Regions from separate parts of the Mycolicibacterium sp. HS_4_1 genome, predicted to be linked through region 2. Evidence: riboswitches for the same ligand, from Rfam matches in the RefSeq annotation. Region 2 holds a riboswitch; the other holds the start of a gene.

Region 1 (7,733 bases), 980 kb from region 2:
GTATGACCGACGCATTCGCCCCGGTGTTCGGCGAGAAGGGCGTCACCATCAACGCCGTCGCGCCGGGCTTCATCGAGACCAAGATGACCGACGCCATCCCGCTGGCCACCCGCGAGGTGGGCCGTCGCCTCAACTCGCTGTTCCAGGGCGGCCTGCCGGTCGACGTGGCCGAGCTGATCGCCTACTTCGCCAGCCCCGCCTCGAATGCCGTCACCGGCAACACGATTCGGGTCTGCGGCCAGGCCCTGCTGGGGGCGTGAGATGAGCCAGCCAAACGGTCTTGTGAACATGGCACGGGCGGTGGCGGGTGCGCTGCCGTTCGTGTCGCGGGGCTCGACCCTGCCGGCCCGCACCGTCACGGTGTCGGGCCTGACCATCGACCCGAAAAACGTCGCCGAGTACGCCGCGGTGACTGGGCTGCGGTTCGGCGACACCGTGCCGCTGACCTACCCGTTCGCGCTGACGTTCCCGACCATGATGTCGTTGGTCACCGGATTCGATTTCCCTTTCGCCGCAATGGGTTCGGTGCACATCGAGAACCACATCACCCAGCACCGGCCTATCAAGGTCACCGACGAACTGGACGTCGCGGTGCACGCGGAGAATCTGCGCGAGCACCGCAAGGGGCTGCTGGTCGACATCATCACCGACGTCAAGGTCGGCAATGATCTGGTGTGGAGCCAGGTCACCACCTTCCTGCATCAGCAGCGGACCAGCCTGTCGGGTGAGCCGAAGCCGGAACCGGTCAAGCAGCCCAAGCTGCCGCCGCCCAACGCGGTCATCAGCATCAGCCCCGGCCAGATTCGGCACTACGCCGACGTCGGCGGCGACCACAACCCGATCCACACCAGCTCCATCGGCGCCAAGCTGTTCGGCTTCCCGACCGCGATCGCACACGGGATGTTCTGCGCCGCAGCAGTGCTGGCCAACATCGAGGGCCAGCTGCCGGATGCCGTTCGGTATTCCGTCAAGTTCGGTAAGCCCGTGCTGTTGCCGGCCAAGGTCGGGCTGTACGTCGACCCGATCGATGGGGGCTGGGAGCTGGCGCTGCGCAACCTGTCAAAGGGTTACCCGCACCTGACCGCGACGGTCACCGAGCTGTAGCTCGACGCGCGGAAGTGAGGCCCAGGCGGGTAGAACGCCCGGGCGTGTCGGCTCTCCTATGGCACTTGCGATTTGGAGCCGTCAACTTTCCTTGACGGGGCAAGGAAAGTTGACGGCTCCGGCCGAAGCATGTTGACAGACAGATCCCAAGTTCGCTTCCAGCGCGGCCAGGCGGTGCCACCCGTCGGCAATATCAGGCCCCGGAAACTAGGGCCGGAGGAGCTGGATCGCCGGGCGGCCGGCGCCGGCGCCGTCGGGAATGACGTGTGCTGCGACGCCATAGACTGATGAAATCAATTCAGCGGTAAGAACTTCAGCGGGCGTGCCCGCCGCGATCAGGCAACCCTCATCGAGCACGACCAGCCGGTCGCAGAACAGCGCCGCGAGCGTGAGGTCATGCAGTGTCACCACTGCCGTCACCGGCAGCGCGCGGATGAGTGCCAGCAGTTCGAACTGGTGGCGGATGTCGAGATGATTGGTGGGTTCGTCGAGGAGCAGTTCGCGGGGCTCCTGAGCGAGCGCCCGGGCGATCTGCACCCGCTGCTGCTCGCCGCCGGACAGCGTCCGCCAGTCCCGGTCGCGCATGGCCGTCGTCTCGGTCTGTTCCAGAGCACGATCGACCGCGCGATTGTCGGCCTGCGTGTCGCCGGACCACATGCCGCGGTGCGGAATTCGTCCCAGCCGCACGATCTGTTCGACGGTCAGGTCCAGCTCGGTGCTCACCTGCTGCTCGACCACCGCGATGCGTTGCGCGACGGCCCGGCGCCGATGGTCGGTGAGCGGACGGTCGCTGAGCAGGACCGCACCACCATCGGGGTGCCGTAGACCGGCGAGTAATCGCAGCAGTGACGACTTGCCGGCGCCGTTGGGCCCGAGCAGTCCCAGCGTCTCGCCGTCGGCCACTACCAGCGACACCCCGTCGATGACGAGCCGGCCGCCGGCCGACCAGCTGACAGACTCGGCAGCGATCGGGCGCGTCATCGAAACCGCCTGCGCCGAACCAGAATCCATATGAAGATCGGGACACCGACGAGTGCGGTCACCACGCCGACCGGCAATTCCTGCGGCGCGAACACCGTGCGGGCAGCGGCGTCGACCCAGACCAAGAAGATGGCGCCGGTGGTCGCGGTGACGGGCAGCAGCCGACGATGAGACGGCCCCACGATCATCCGCGCCGCATGTGGCAACACCAGCCCGACGAAGCCGATGGCGCCGGCGGCACTCACCAGCACGGCCGTCAGGAGCGCCGTGGTCGCCAACAACACAGCCCGGACCCGTCGCACCGAGACACCCAACGAGGCGGCTGCGTCACGACCGAAAGCGAACGCATCCAAGGCATCTGAATGCAGCCAGCAGATCGCCAGACAGACCGCACAGATGACGCCGCACAGCGCCACCTGGGACCAGCCGGCCCCGGCCAGGGAGCCGAGCAACCAGAACAGCACGCCGCGGGTCTGTTGAGCGTCGGCCGACGAGAACACCACCAACGCCGTGGCCGCCGAAAACAGCTGGGTACCAGCGACTCCCGCCAGCAGCATCCGGTCCTGCCCACCGCCGGAGACGGCGGCCAGCGCCAGGACCAGAACGAACGCGATCACCGCACCGACGAACGCACCGCCCGACAGCGTCAGCGCACCACCGATACCCGCCACCACGACCAGTACCGCTCCCGTGGACGCACCGGAGGAGATGCCCAGCATGAACGGGTCGGCCAGCGGGTTGCGCATCAGCGACTGCAGTATCGCCCCGCAGATACCCAGGCCCGCACCACAGATCGCCGCCAACAGCGCTCGTGGCAGTCGCAGTTCCCACACGATGCCGTCGTCGATCGGCGGGATGTTCGCGGGACGGTCCCAAACATGCTGCGCGACCACGGCATACACGTCGCCGAACCCTAGTTCGGCAGGTCCGATGGTCATGGCCGCCGCGATGGACAGCGCCAGAACCGCGAGGCCGAGCGTCACCATCGCGCCGGCGCGCACGGCCGTCAGGACTTTCCACCCAGCCCGAACGCGCGCAGACCGGTTGCGACGGTCTCGACGGCGTCGACGTTGCGCAGTGACGGGTCCATCGCACTGGCCGGCAGCACGATCCACCGCCGCTCCCGCACGGCCCTCAACTTGCTTGCCGCCGGGTCGGTTTCGAGGAATTTGATCTTGGCGTCGACACTGTCACCGTCCTTGCCGCGAGTCAGGTCGGCGAGAACCAGCACGTCGGGATCGCGTTGCAGAATGGCCTCCCAGGAAATCTCGGGCCATAGTTGCCGGTTGTCGGCGAACGCGTTGCGCGCCCCGACAGCCGTGGTGATGATTCCGGGGGCACCACAGCAGCCGGCGATGTACGGAGTTCTGGTACCTGCGTACCACCACATCAAAGAGACGTTTTCCGCTTTGAGGCCGTTGGTCGCGGACGCCATCCGGGCCCGCAAAGTCGCCACCAGCTTTTCGCCGCGTTCAGGAACGTCGAAAACCTTGGCAATGTCGCTGATTTCGGCGTACGTGTCGTTGAGTGTCAACGCACGCTGCTGCGCCGCGTCCTGCCCACCGCACTCGCTGGAAGATTGGTACGTCGGCACCCCGAGGCGCTCGAACCGATCCCGCGGGGCGACACCCTGGTCGGTGAACGACCAGTCGAACGTCGCGTAGACGAAGTCGGGCTTCTCCTTGAGCACCCGCTCGAATGACGGGAAATCCCGGCTCAGCACAGGCACTTTGGCGTTGTCGGCGGCCAGGTCGGGCCGGACGTCGTCGCTCCAGGACGCGGTCCCGGCCATGCGGTCGGCGAACCCGAGCGCCAGGAGCAGCTCGGACGCCGGCTGGTTGATCGACACCGCGCGCTGCGGTGGCGCTTTCACCGTCACTGTGCGTCCGCAGTTCTGGAGGGTGACGGGATAGCCGGCTGTTGCGGCGTTGACGGTTCCAGTCGCCCGCGGTCCGCCACAAGAGCAGACCAGCGAAACAACCAGGGAGACAAGCACAATGGTGCGTCCATACACGGCGTCGCCTTCCGATCCGGGACTCTGCTCGCGGAGTCCATCCGTGGAGGGTCCTCGCGCCGCCAGGCCGCGAGAGCCCGAGCCAGCAGGTCTTCGGACTCGGGATCATTCAGCCGGAGCGCCTTCCCAGCCCACGTGGGGCCAGTGGCCGTTGCTCCGCCTGTCCCCCTTACCGCTGCGCGTCAGTTCCGGGTTCGCATCGGATTCCCTGACCCAACCGCGTTGGGTTCGACTGGCTCGAATCGGACCATACCAGCGCCGTGAGGCCACCACAGCTGCTGAGCAGTCCGCCGCAAGCGGGTACCTCGTTGACCCCGCAGTTACGGCGGCACGGTTCGAGTGCCCGACGCCGCCGGCACAGAGCCGGCAGGCGTCGGCGATTCTGCGATCAGGACGCATTGGTCCAAGTGGCACTTGCGATGTGAAGCCGTCACCAGGTGTTGACATTGTCAGTCCGAGCTGACAGCTCCCAACGAAGCTTGCCAAGAGAAACCGGTACTCACGTTGCAGATGTGACCAACCGCCTCATGCCCGCCGGACTCGGGCACCGCCCGCGCTGGGGAGGCCGGCGGGACTAGGACTCGGCGCGCTTGCCCTTCAGACCGCGCCAGAACAGGTTGATCATCAGCTCGGTGGCGTCGTTAACGTCGGTGTCACCGGCGCTCACTCGCGATGCGATGGCCTCACCCGCGCCCACCAGCGCCACGGCCATCATCTCGAAGTCGCTGTCCGGCTCCGGGTTTCGCGTGCCGGTACTGAGCAGCCGGGCTACCAGGTCGATGATCTTCTCGCGGCCCTCACGCACCGTGTGGGCGAACGCCTGCGAGCTGGTGGCCTGGGTGTACAGCACAATCCAGGACGCCCGGTTGCGGTCGATGTACGTCATGAACGACAGCACCGCGTTACGCAGCAGGTCGCGCGGACTCTGGGCGAAGTTGATGTCCGCCCGGACGGTGTCGACGAAGCGGGTCAGCTCCCGATCCAGGCACGCGGCGAACAGCTCTTCCTTCGAGCCGTAATAGAGGTACAGCATCGGCTTGGAAATCTCGGCCTGCGCGGCGATCGCATCCATCGAGGTCTCGTGATAGCCGTTCACCGAGAACATCTGCACGGCGGCGTCGAGCATCTGCTGTTCGCGGACGGCCCGCGGCAGCCGCTTGGTTCCACCTGCCATCAGATCAGGGTATTCAACGAGCAGCTCACTTCACGCATTTCGCGCCCGGCCCTTTCATGGCCGCCACCCGCAGCACCGAGTTGTCGATCTGCGCCTGGTCCAGCTGCCCGGCCTGCGCGGCCGCCTCCAGCTTGTCCAGCACGTCCGGGATGCCGTCAGTGGTGATCCACAGGGCCACATCCGCACCGGCCTGCAGCGCCTTGAGCGCTGCGTCGGCAACGCTGTAGTGGGCGCTGATGGCCGCCATACCCGTCAGGTCGTCGGTGAACACCACGCCGTCGAACGGCGGGCCGCCGTACTGGCCGCTGCGCAGCAGGTCGTAGGCCGGCTTGCTGAGGCTGGCCGGATCATCGCCGAGTGTCAGGCCCGGCACCTGCAGGTGCCCGACCATCACGCCGACAGGCTGTTGCGTCGTCAACGTCCGGTACGGCACCAGGTCGTTGTCCTTCAGCGCCTCCAGCGGCGGGGTCTTCACGCCCCCGGTGTGCGAGTCGCCCGAACCGTGCCCGTGACCGGGGAAGTGCTTGAGCACCGGGACCAGCCCCGCCTCGCGCAGGCCCGCGGCGTACGCACCGGCGTACTCGGCCACCTTCTGCGGGTCCGAGCCGAAGGAACGGTCGCCGATCACCTCGTCGTCAGCTTCTTCGGTGACGTCGGCGTCGGGCGCGAAGTCGACGGTGATGCCGAACTTGTCCTTCATCTGCTGCCCGCGGTCCTTGGCGATGGCCTCGACTTCGGCCGGCGTCTTGGTCGTCGCCAGCACACGCGCCGACTCCTGCGGCCCGATCAGCTTCTTCAGCCGGGACACCCGGCCACCCTCTTCGTCGATGCTGACCGCCAGCGGCAGCGCGCCCGATGCGGCCTGCAGCGCAGGAACGGTTCCGTCGGACAGCATGGACAGGTCCGTCCAGCTCCCGATGAAGATGCCGCCGACCTGCTGCTGCGTCACCGCGGCACGGGCATCGGCGGCGTCCTTGACGCCCACCATGAGCAGCTGGGCCAGCTTCTGCCGCAGCGTGAGGGTGCTGAGCAGGGCGTGCGGATCGCACGGCGGGGCGGTCGGCGCGGGGGCGTCCATGGGCTTGCTGGACGCGGCTGTGCTCTTGGCCGGGCCGGACGTGCTGGACGCAGCAGGACGGTCGGACGACGAGGAGCAACCCGCCACCAATCCGGACACCAGTGCCAGTACGCCGAGGGTTCGGTGCAGGGACATGGGATTCGAGCCTAGCCGGGCGACGACGGGGCCTTGGTCCCGCGATGACCTGGCAGCCGGCTGGCGAACACGGAAGCAGGCAGGTCGTCATGCTAGTTTGGGCGCCATGGACCGCTTCCTCGTGCCCGCCGGAGCCAGCATCGTGGTCGGTCTGTTGCTCGGCGCCGCAGCGGTCTTCGGCACCACGCTGATGCTGGAGCAGAACACCAAGCCGACGCTGCAATCGGGCGATCCAGCGTCATCGGTGCTCAACCGGGTCGAATACGGCAACCGCAGCTGATCCCGCAGCGCCGCTCTCCCGGCGCTGTCTATGGGTCGTCAGCGCGGCCGCACTGGTCCTGACGTTCGCCCAGTCACCGGGCCGGGTCTCGCCCGACACCAAACTCGATCTCACCGCCAACCCCGCGCGCTTCCTGGCGCGGGCGGCCAACCTGTGGAGCAGCGACCTGCCCTTCGGGCAGTCGCAGAACCAGGCCTACGGCTACCTCTTCCCGCACGGCGCGTTCTTCCTCGCCGGTGACGTCATCGGCCTGCCCGGCTGGGTGACCCAGCGCCTCTGGTGGGCGTTGCTGCTGGTCGTCGGGTTCTGGGGGGTCGTCAGAGTCGCCGAGGCCCTCGGCATCGGCAGCCGGTCCTCGCGCGTCCTCGCCGCGGTGGCATTCGCCCTGTCGCCGCGCGCGCTGACGACGCTGGGCGCGATCTCCTCCGAGACGCTGCCCATGATGCTGGCGCCGTGGGTGCTGCTGCCGGTCATCCTGGCGTTGCGCGGGGACCCGAGAATCCGGCAGCTGGCCGCGCGCTCGGCCGTCGCCGTCGCGCTGATGGGCGCCGTCAACGCCGTCGCCACGTTGACGGGCTGCCTCGCCGCGATCATCTGGTGGGCCGCACACCGGCCCAACCGGCGCTGGTGGCGCTTCACGGCGTGGTGGTTCGGCTGCACGCTGCTCGCCATCTTGTGGTGGGCGGTGGCGCTGGTGTTGCTCGGCCGGATCAGCCCGCCGTTCCTGGACTTCATCGAATCGTCGGGTGTCACGACCCAATGGCTGTCGCTGACCGAGGTGCTGCGCGGCACCTACGGCTGGACGGCGTTCGTCGCGACCAACGCCACGGCCGGTTCGTCACTGGTCACCGGCTCGGTGGCGGTGCTCGCCACGACCCTGGTGGCGGCGGGCGGCATCGCCGGTCTGGCCATGCGCAGCATGCCGGCCCGCGGCCGGCTCACCGCGATGCTGCTGCTCGGCCTCCTA
Region 2 (7,733 bases):
TACTACCTCGTCGGCATCGACGAGGGCATGATGTCGATGTTCGGCAAGACCGTCGTGGTTCACGAGTGGGTGCACGACTCGCGGCACTTCCTCGGCTTCCCCTGCCACTGATCCACGGGACTCTTTGTGGAAATCCGCGTCATCGGGCGCGGAGCCCTCGCCGGCCTGATCGCCGGCATCTTGGGGTTCCTGTTTGCCTGGATTTTTGCTGAGCCCACCATCGACAAGGCCATCGACTACGAGTCCGGCCGCATGAATGTGCTGTCGACCGTCCACACGGCCATGGGACATCCCGTCGAGCCGGACGGGCCAGAGCTGTTCAGCCGAGCCATTCAGTCCGGCGTCGGCGCGGCCACCGGAATCATCGCGTTCTCGGTCGCGATGGGCGCCCTGGTGGCCGTCGCCTATCTGGTGCTGCATGGCCGGTTCGGTGTCCGGCCGAAGGTGCTGGGCTGGACCGTTGCCGGATGTGGCTTCCTGGGCGTGTACCTGTTGCCGTTCGTGAAGTATCCGGCGAACCCGCCGGCCATCGGCCACGAGTTCACCATGGAGGCCCGCGGCTTTCTGTACCTGGGCATGGTGTGGGGATCGTTGACCCTGCTGGGGCTCGCGGTGTTCACGGCGCGCAAGCTCTCCGGCAAGGTCGGATGGGCGCGTGCGGTCGCGATCGCGATGGTCGGGTTCTTCGTGGTGTACGGCGGGCTGTTGGCGGCGCTGCCGTCGCTGGGTGACCTGCCGGCCAACGTCGAGCACGCCGGCGAGTTCGGCTTCGCGCGTGCCGCAACCGAGACGCCGCAGCCGATCACCAACACGTTCCCTACTCCGGTGACGGTCGACGGCCAGGTTTACGCCGCCGGCCAGCTCATCTATCCGGGCTTCGACGCCGACCTGCTGTGGAAGTTCCGGTGGTACTCGCTGATCGACCAGGCGTTGATCTGGGCGGCCATCGGGCTGGTGTTCGGTGGACTCGTCGAGCGTTACCTCGGAGGCACCAGGAAGACGGTGCGGGCGACTGACGCGGCAGCCGCCGTCTGACGATCGCGGTCGTTGCGCACTACAGTTCGACCCGTACCGACAGCGAAAGGTTGCAGCATGCTGGTTGTCACGACGAATGACCTGCCCGGGTGGGAGATTCAGCGCGTCTGTGGTGAGGTGTTCGGCCTGACTGTGCGCTCTCGGAACGCCTTCGCGCAGATGGGCGCCGGCTTCAAGGCGATGTTCGGCGGGGAGTTGCAGGGCATGACCAAGAACCTGGCCGAGAGCCGCAACGAGGCCATGGGCCGGCTCATCCAGGAATGTCAGGCGCGCGGCGGCAACGCCATCGTCGCGATGCGGTTCGACACCACCGAGATCGGCGATGTGTGGACCGAGATCTGCGCGTATGGCACTGCGGTGCAAGCGGTTCCGGTCACCGACGCGGCTCGCTACACGGCGCAGCAGCTGGGCTACGGGGGCGGACCGGGTGCGCCGGGTGGTCCGGGGCAGACAGGGTAATCTGCACAGCGCAGCTGGTTTGCCAACGGCGCCTCGGCGTCTGCGGCATCGAGTGGTGGGTGATCCGCCATGAGAGGGAACCCGGTGAGAATCCGGGACTGTCCCGCAGCGGTATGCAGGAACGACCGCCGTCATCCGCACTGATCCACGGATTGGGAAGCGACGGCCACTAGGTGCTCCTCAGGGTGCGCGCCTGCGAGTCCGAAGACCTGCCAGCTGTGCCGGATGCGCCGCGTCCGGCGGTGCATCGCCTCGTGGAATGGGCTGATCGCCGAGGGCGGTTTCGGCTGTCCTCGATGGATGTCCTCGGGCTGTGCGCACTTCCGTCGCATGTGAAGGACCCTGAAGTTGTCAACACCATTCACCGCCACCATCCTGGGCGCCCCTCGTATCGGTCCGAACCGCGAGCTCAAACGGGCCGTCGAACGCTACTGGGCAGGCCGGATCGACCGGGCCGCTCTCGAAGCGATTGCCGCGGGCATCCGTAGAGACACTCTCGCCGCGTTGTCGGCCGCCGGTCTGGATTCCGTTCCGGTCAATACGTTTTCCAACTATGACCAGGTACTCGACACCGCGGTGCTGCTCGGTGCCCTGCCGAGCCGGGTGGGCGGCGTGGCCGACGACCTCGACCGCTACTTCGCCGCGGCCCGCGGGACGGCGGACATCGCACCGCTCGAGATGACCAAGTGGTTCGACACCAACTACCACTACATCGTCCCGGAGATCGGCCCGGACACCACGTTCGCGCTGAATCCGGCGAAGGTGCTTTCCGAACTCAAAGAGGCTCAGGTGCAGGGCGTTTCGGCTCGACCGGTGATCATCGGACCAATCACGTTCCTGGCTCTGAGCAAGGCTGTCGACGGTGCCGCGGCACCCATCGGGCGCCTTGGTGAGCTGCTGCCGCTGTACACGGAACTGCTGGGCCGGCTCGCCGATGCGGGCGCCGAGTGGGTCCAGATCGACGAACCGGTGCTGGTCACCGACATCCTCGACAACGGCGCCGAACTCGCTGAGCAGGTCTATACCGCGCTCGCGGGCGCAGTCAAGCGCCCGGCGATCCTGGTGGCGACGTACTTCGGTGAGCTGGGCGACGCGCTGCCGGCGCTGGCCCGTACCAATGTCGAGGGTGTCGCAGTCGATTTCGTCGCCGGTGGTGACCAGCCGATATCGGGCCTGGCGGGCAAGCTGCTGGTGGCCGGCGTTGTCGATGGTCGCAACATCTGGCGCACCGACCTGCATGCGGCCCTCGCCCGGCTGGATGGGTTGGTCGGAAGTGCTGCGGCGGTCGCGGTTTCGACGTCGTGCTCGACGCTGCACGTGCCGTACTCGCTCGAGCCAGAGACAGAACTGGACGATGCGCTCCGCAGCTGGCTGGCGTTCGGCGCGGAGAAGGTCGAAGAGGTCGCGACGCTGGCGGCGGCGCTGCGCTCGGGCCGGGACTCGGTCGCCGCTGAGCTGGAGGCGTCCAACCGGGCAGTCGCATCGCGGGCGCGGGACTCCCGTCTGCACAACGACGAGGTCCGGACCCGGCTGGATGCGGTGCTGGCCGACGGTGTCGGCCGCGGCCCCGCCGCCGAGCGGCGCAAGGCGCAGGATGCGCGGATCGATCTGCCGCCGTTGCCGACCACCACCATCGGCTCGTTCCCGCAGACCGTCGAGATTCGCAAGGCGCGAGCCGCGCTGGTGGCTGGCGAGATCGACGAGACCGAATACACCAACCGGATGAAGGCCGAGGTCGAATCCGTCATCCGGTTGCAGGAGGACCTGGGCCTGGACGTGCTGGTGCACGGCGAATCCGAGCGCAACGACATGGTGCAGTACTTCGCCGAGCAGCTGGACGGCTTCTTCGCCACCAAGAACGGCTGGGTGCAGTCATATGGCAGCCGCTGCGTGCGCCCGCCGGTTCTGTTCGGTGACGTCACCCGCAGACAGCCGATGACGGTGGACTGGGCGACGTATGCACAGACGCTGACCGACAAGCCCGTCAAGGGCATGCTCACCGGTCCGGTGACCATCCTGGCCTGGTCGTTCGTCCGTGATGATCAGCCGTTGGCCGACTCCGCCAATCAGGTGGCACTGGCCATCCGCGACGAGACGGTCGATCTGCAGTCCGCGGGTATCGCGATCATCCAGGTCGACGAGCCGGCATTGCGTGAGCTGCTGCCGCTGCGGAACGCCGACAAGGCGGCCTACCTCAAGTGGGCGGTGGATGCGTTTCGTGTCTCCACCTCGGGAGTCAGTGATGCCACCCAGATCCATACCCACCTGTGCTACTCGGAGTTTGGTGAGGTCATCGGTGCCATCGCCGACCTCGATGCCGACGTCACGTCCATCGAAGCGGCGCGTTCGCACATGGAGGTGCTCGACGACCTCAACGGGATCGGGTTCGCGAACAGCGTTGGTCCGGGTGTGTACGACATCCACTCGCCACGTGTTCCGACCGCCGACGAGATGGTGACCTCATTGCGGCATGCGCTGGATGCCGTTCCGGCAGAACGGCTCTGGGTGAATCCTGACTGCGGGCTCAAGACTCGCAAGACCGACGAGGTGACCGAGTCGCTGCGCAATATGGTTGCCGCTGCGATCGCGGTCCGCAGCTAGGAAACGCCGAAACGGCATTCCGGCAGCAGAAGTTCGAGAGCGACCCTGCCGGAATGCCGTTTCGGGCGGTATCAACTGAGGACGACCAAGAGGTCATTGCCTTCGACGCTTGCGATGGGGGCGACTGCGATCCGCTTGACGGTGCCGGCGTTCGGCGCGGTGATGGCGGCCTCCATCTTCATCGCCTCGATGGTGGCGACAGTCTGGCCGGCGCTGACCTGCTCGCCCGCGGCCACCCCGATGGTTACGACGCCGGCGAATGGCGCGGCAATGTGATGGGGATTGTCGCGGTCGGCCTTTTCCGCGGCAGGGATGGCACCGTCGATCGAACGGTCCCGCACCACGATCGGGCGTAGCTGACCGTTCAACAGGCAGAGCACTGTGCGCATGCCGCGATCGTCGGGTTCGGAGATGGCCTCTAGTCCGATGAGCAGCTCGACGCCCTTCTCCAATTTGACCCGGTGCTCTTCTCCGTGGCGTAATCCGTAGAAGAACTGGTTGGCGCTCAGTCGGGATGTGTCGCCGAATTGTGCTCGGTGCGAGAGGAATTCGCGAGTTGGCCCGGGAAACAGCAACCGATTGAGTGCCGCTCGGCGCGTGGGGCCAGGCTCGGCCAGCTGAGCGTAGTCATCGACGGTGAGTTGGGCTGCCGATCCTGTCTGGGCCCGCCCTTCAAGCGCCTTGGTGCGCAACGGCTCCGGCCAGCCACCGGCCGGGCCGCCGAGCTCGCCGCGGAAAAAGCCGATCACCGAGTCCGGGATGTCGTAGCGGTCCGGATCGGCCGCGAACTCCTCGGCGGTGATCCCGGCGCCGACCAGCGCCAGCGCCAGGTCACCGACCACCTTGCTCGACGGGGTCACCTTCACGAGCCGGCCCAGGACGTGATCCGCTCCGGCATAAGCGTTCTCGATGTCCTCGAACCGGGCGCCCAGCCCGAGCGCGACAGCCTGCGTGCGGAGGTTGCTGAGCTGCCCACCCGGGATCTCGTGCGTGTACACGCGGCCCGTCGGCGCCGGTAGGCCGGCCTCGAACGGTGCGAACACCCGGCGCAGCGCTTCCCAATACGGTTCCAGTTCACAGACATTGGTCAGCGATAGCCCGGTGTCGTGCACGGTGTTCGCCGCTGCCGCAACGATGGACGACAGCGCGGGCTGGCTGGTGGTACCGGCCAGGGGAGCCGCGGCACCGTCGACGGCCGAGGCGCCTGCCTGCCAGGCGGCAAGGTAAGTCGCCAGCTGGCCACCCGGGGTGTCGTGGGTGTGGACGTGCACCGGAAGTTCGAAGCGGGAACGCAACGCCGACACCAGGGTTGCCGCTGCCGGCGGCCGCAGCAGACCGGCCATGTCCTTGATCGCCAGCACGTTCGCACCGGCGTCGACGATCTGCTCGGCCAGCTTGAGCCAGTAATCCAGTGTGTACAGCGTCTCGCCCGGGTTGGATAGATCGCCGGTGTACGACATTGCCACTTCGGCTACCGCAGAACCAGTTTCGCGTACGGCATCGATAGCCGGGCGCATAGAGTCTACGTTGTTCAGTGCGTCGAAGATCCGGAAGATGTCGACGCCGGTCGCCGTGGCTTCCTGCACGAACGCGGAGGTGACCGACACCGGATAAGGTGTGTAGCCCACGGTGTTGCGTCCGCGCAGCAGCATCTGCATGCAGATGTTGGGCATCGCTTGCCGCAGTGCGGCGAGGCGTTCCCACGGGTCTTCCTTCAAGAACCGAAGCGCCACATCATAAGTCGCGCCGCCCCAGCATTCGACCGATAGCAGCTCGGGCATCATGCGGGCCACATAGGGGGCCACCTTGACCAAGCCCGACGTGCGCACCCGGGTGGCCAGCAGCGACTGGTGGGCATCGCGGAATGTGGTGTCGGTGACCCACAGTCGCGGGGATTCCAGCAACGAGGCCGCAAAGCGCTCCGGCCCGAGCTCGGTCAGCAGCTGCTTGCTGCCCGCCGGTGCCGGGGCGTACAGGTCGATCTCCGGCAGCTTGTCCCGCGGATACACCGCGGACTGACGCACGCCATGCGGCTTGTTGACCGTGACGTCGGCGAGGTAGTTGAGGATGCGGGTGCCGCGATCCTCTGGGATGTGTGCCGTCAGCAGCTGCGGCCGCTCGTCGATGAATGACGTCGACACCTTGCCCGCGGTGAAGTCCGGATCGTCCAGAACCGCTTGCAGGAAAGGGATGTTCGTCGAGACCCCGCGGATGCGGAACTCGGCGAGGGCGCGTTGGGCTCGCCTGACCGCGGTGGCAAAGTCGTGGCCCCGGCAGGTGAGTTTGACCAGCATGGAGTCGAAATGCGCACTGATCTCGGCACCGACGTTGGTCCCGCCGTCCAATCGGACTCCGGCGCCGCCGGGACTGCGGTAGGCGGTGATCCGGCCGGTGTCCGGCCGGAAACCATTGGCGGGGTCCTCGGTGGTGATTCGGCATTGCAGGGCGGCGCCACGGATCCGGACGCTGTCCTGGCTTAACCCGAGGTCCGACAGTGACTGGCCGGCCGCGATCCGCAACTGGGAAGCAACCAGGTCCACGTCGGTGATCTCCTCGGTCACCGTGTGCTCTACCTGAATCCGCGGATTGCATTCGATGAACACGTGGTGGGCGCGCTCGTCGAGCAGGAATTCGATGGTACCGGCGCAGAAGTACCGGATCTGGCGGGCGAATTCCACTGCATCAGAACAGATGCGGGCCCGTAACTCGTCACTGAGGTTGGGGGCCGGTGCCAGCTCGATGACCTTCTGGTGCCGACGCTGCACACTGCAGTCCCGCTCGAAGAGATGGATCACCGCGCCGGTGCCGTCGGCCAGAATCTGGACTTCGATGTGGCGAGGATTGAGGACTGCCTGTTCGAGATAGACCATCGGGTCGCCGAACGCATACTCCGCTTCTCGTGACGCCGCTTCGATGGCCTCGGCAAGATGGGCTGGCTCGGCCACTCGTCGCATGCCGCGGCCACCGCCACCGGAGACCGCCTTGACGTACAGCGGAAACTCCATATCGGCTGCGGCAGTGAGCAGTTCATCGACCGAGGCCGATGGTTTGGACGAGGTGGGCACCGGCAGGCCGGCGGCCCGGGCCGCCGCGATGGCGCTGGCCTTGTTGCCGGTCAGCTCCAGCACGTCGGCGCTGGGACCCACGAAGGTGATGCCCGCGGCGGCGCAAGCCGATGCCAATTCCGGTTTCTCTGAGAGGAATCCGTACCCGGGGTAGACGGCGTCGGCACCGGAGAGCTGAGCCACCCGGATGATTTCGGGCACCGTGAGGTAGGCCCGTACCGGGTGGCCTGGCTCGCCGATTTGGTAGGACTCGTCGGCCTTCAAGCGGTGCGGAGAGTTCCGGTCCTCGTAGGAGTACACCGCCACTGTCGCGATGCCCATTTCGTAGGCCGCCCGGAAGGCCCGGATCGCGATTTCACCGCGGTTGGCGACGAGGACTTTGCGGATTGCGTGCTCAGGCAATGGAACGCTGCGGTTGGCCCGAGTATTCGCTCAGGGGACGGATCAGCGCGTTCGACGCCGCCTGCTCCATGATGTGTGCGGTCCATCCGGTGATCCGGGACATCACGAAAAGCGGTGTGAAGACGGGGATGTCGAAGCCCATCAGGTAGTAGGCCGGACCCGTCGGAAGGT

The links. Region 2 has a riboswitch for cobalamin ahead of metE (5-methyltetrahydropteroyltriglutamate--homocysteine S-methyltransferase). Riboswitches for the same ligand answer to the same signal wherever they lie in the genome.
Region 1: another riboswitch for cobalamin. It lies ahead of ACX12F_RS01130 (ABC transporter substrate-binding protein); the one in region 2 lies ahead of metE (5-methyltetrahydropteroyltriglutamate--homocysteine S-methyltransferase).

Annotation. Positions count from the first base shown of each region.
Region 1 is NZ_CM137261.1:250,497-258,229, reverse strand. It holds gene ACX12F_RS01150 (3-oxoacyl-ACP reductase) at 1-260, shown strand, start outside; gene ACX12F_RS01145 (MaoC/PaaZ C-terminal domain-containing protein) at 262-1,104, shown strand; gene ACX12F_RS01140 (ABC transporter ATP-binding protein) at 1,312-2,085, opposite strand; gene ACX12F_RS01135 (FecCD family ABC transporter permease) at 2,082-3,071, opposite strand; gene ACX12F_RS01130 (ABC transporter substrate-binding protein) at 3,092-4,099, opposite strand; cobalamin riboswitch at 4,167-4,351, opposite strand; gene ACX12F_RS01125 (TetR/AcrR family transcriptional regulator) at 4,674-5,273, opposite strand; gene ACX12F_RS01120 (glycoside hydrolase family 3 N-terminal domain-containing protein) at 5,299-6,486, opposite strand; gene ACX12F_RS01115 (DUF2613 domain-containing protein) at 6,593-6,766, shown strand; gene ACX12F_RS01110 (alpha-(1->3)-arabinofuranosyltransferase) at 6,717-7,733, shown strand, end outside.
Region 2 is NZ_CM137261.1:5,369,555-5,377,287, reverse strand. It holds gene ACX12F_RS26085 (CbtB domain-containing protein) at 1-111, shown strand, start outside; gene ACX12F_RS26080 (CbtA family protein) at 127-1,035, shown strand; gene ACX12F_RS26075 (YbjQ family protein) at 1,093-1,494, shown strand; cobalamin riboswitch at 1,528-1,725, shown strand; gene metE (5-methyltetrahydropteroyltriglutamate--homocysteine S-methyltransferase) at 1,837-4,095, shown strand; gene ACX12F_RS26065 (pyruvate carboxylase) at 4,167-7,562, opposite strand; gene ACX12F_RS26060 (bifunctional 2-methylcitrate synthase/citrate synthase) at 7,555-7,733, opposite strand, start outside.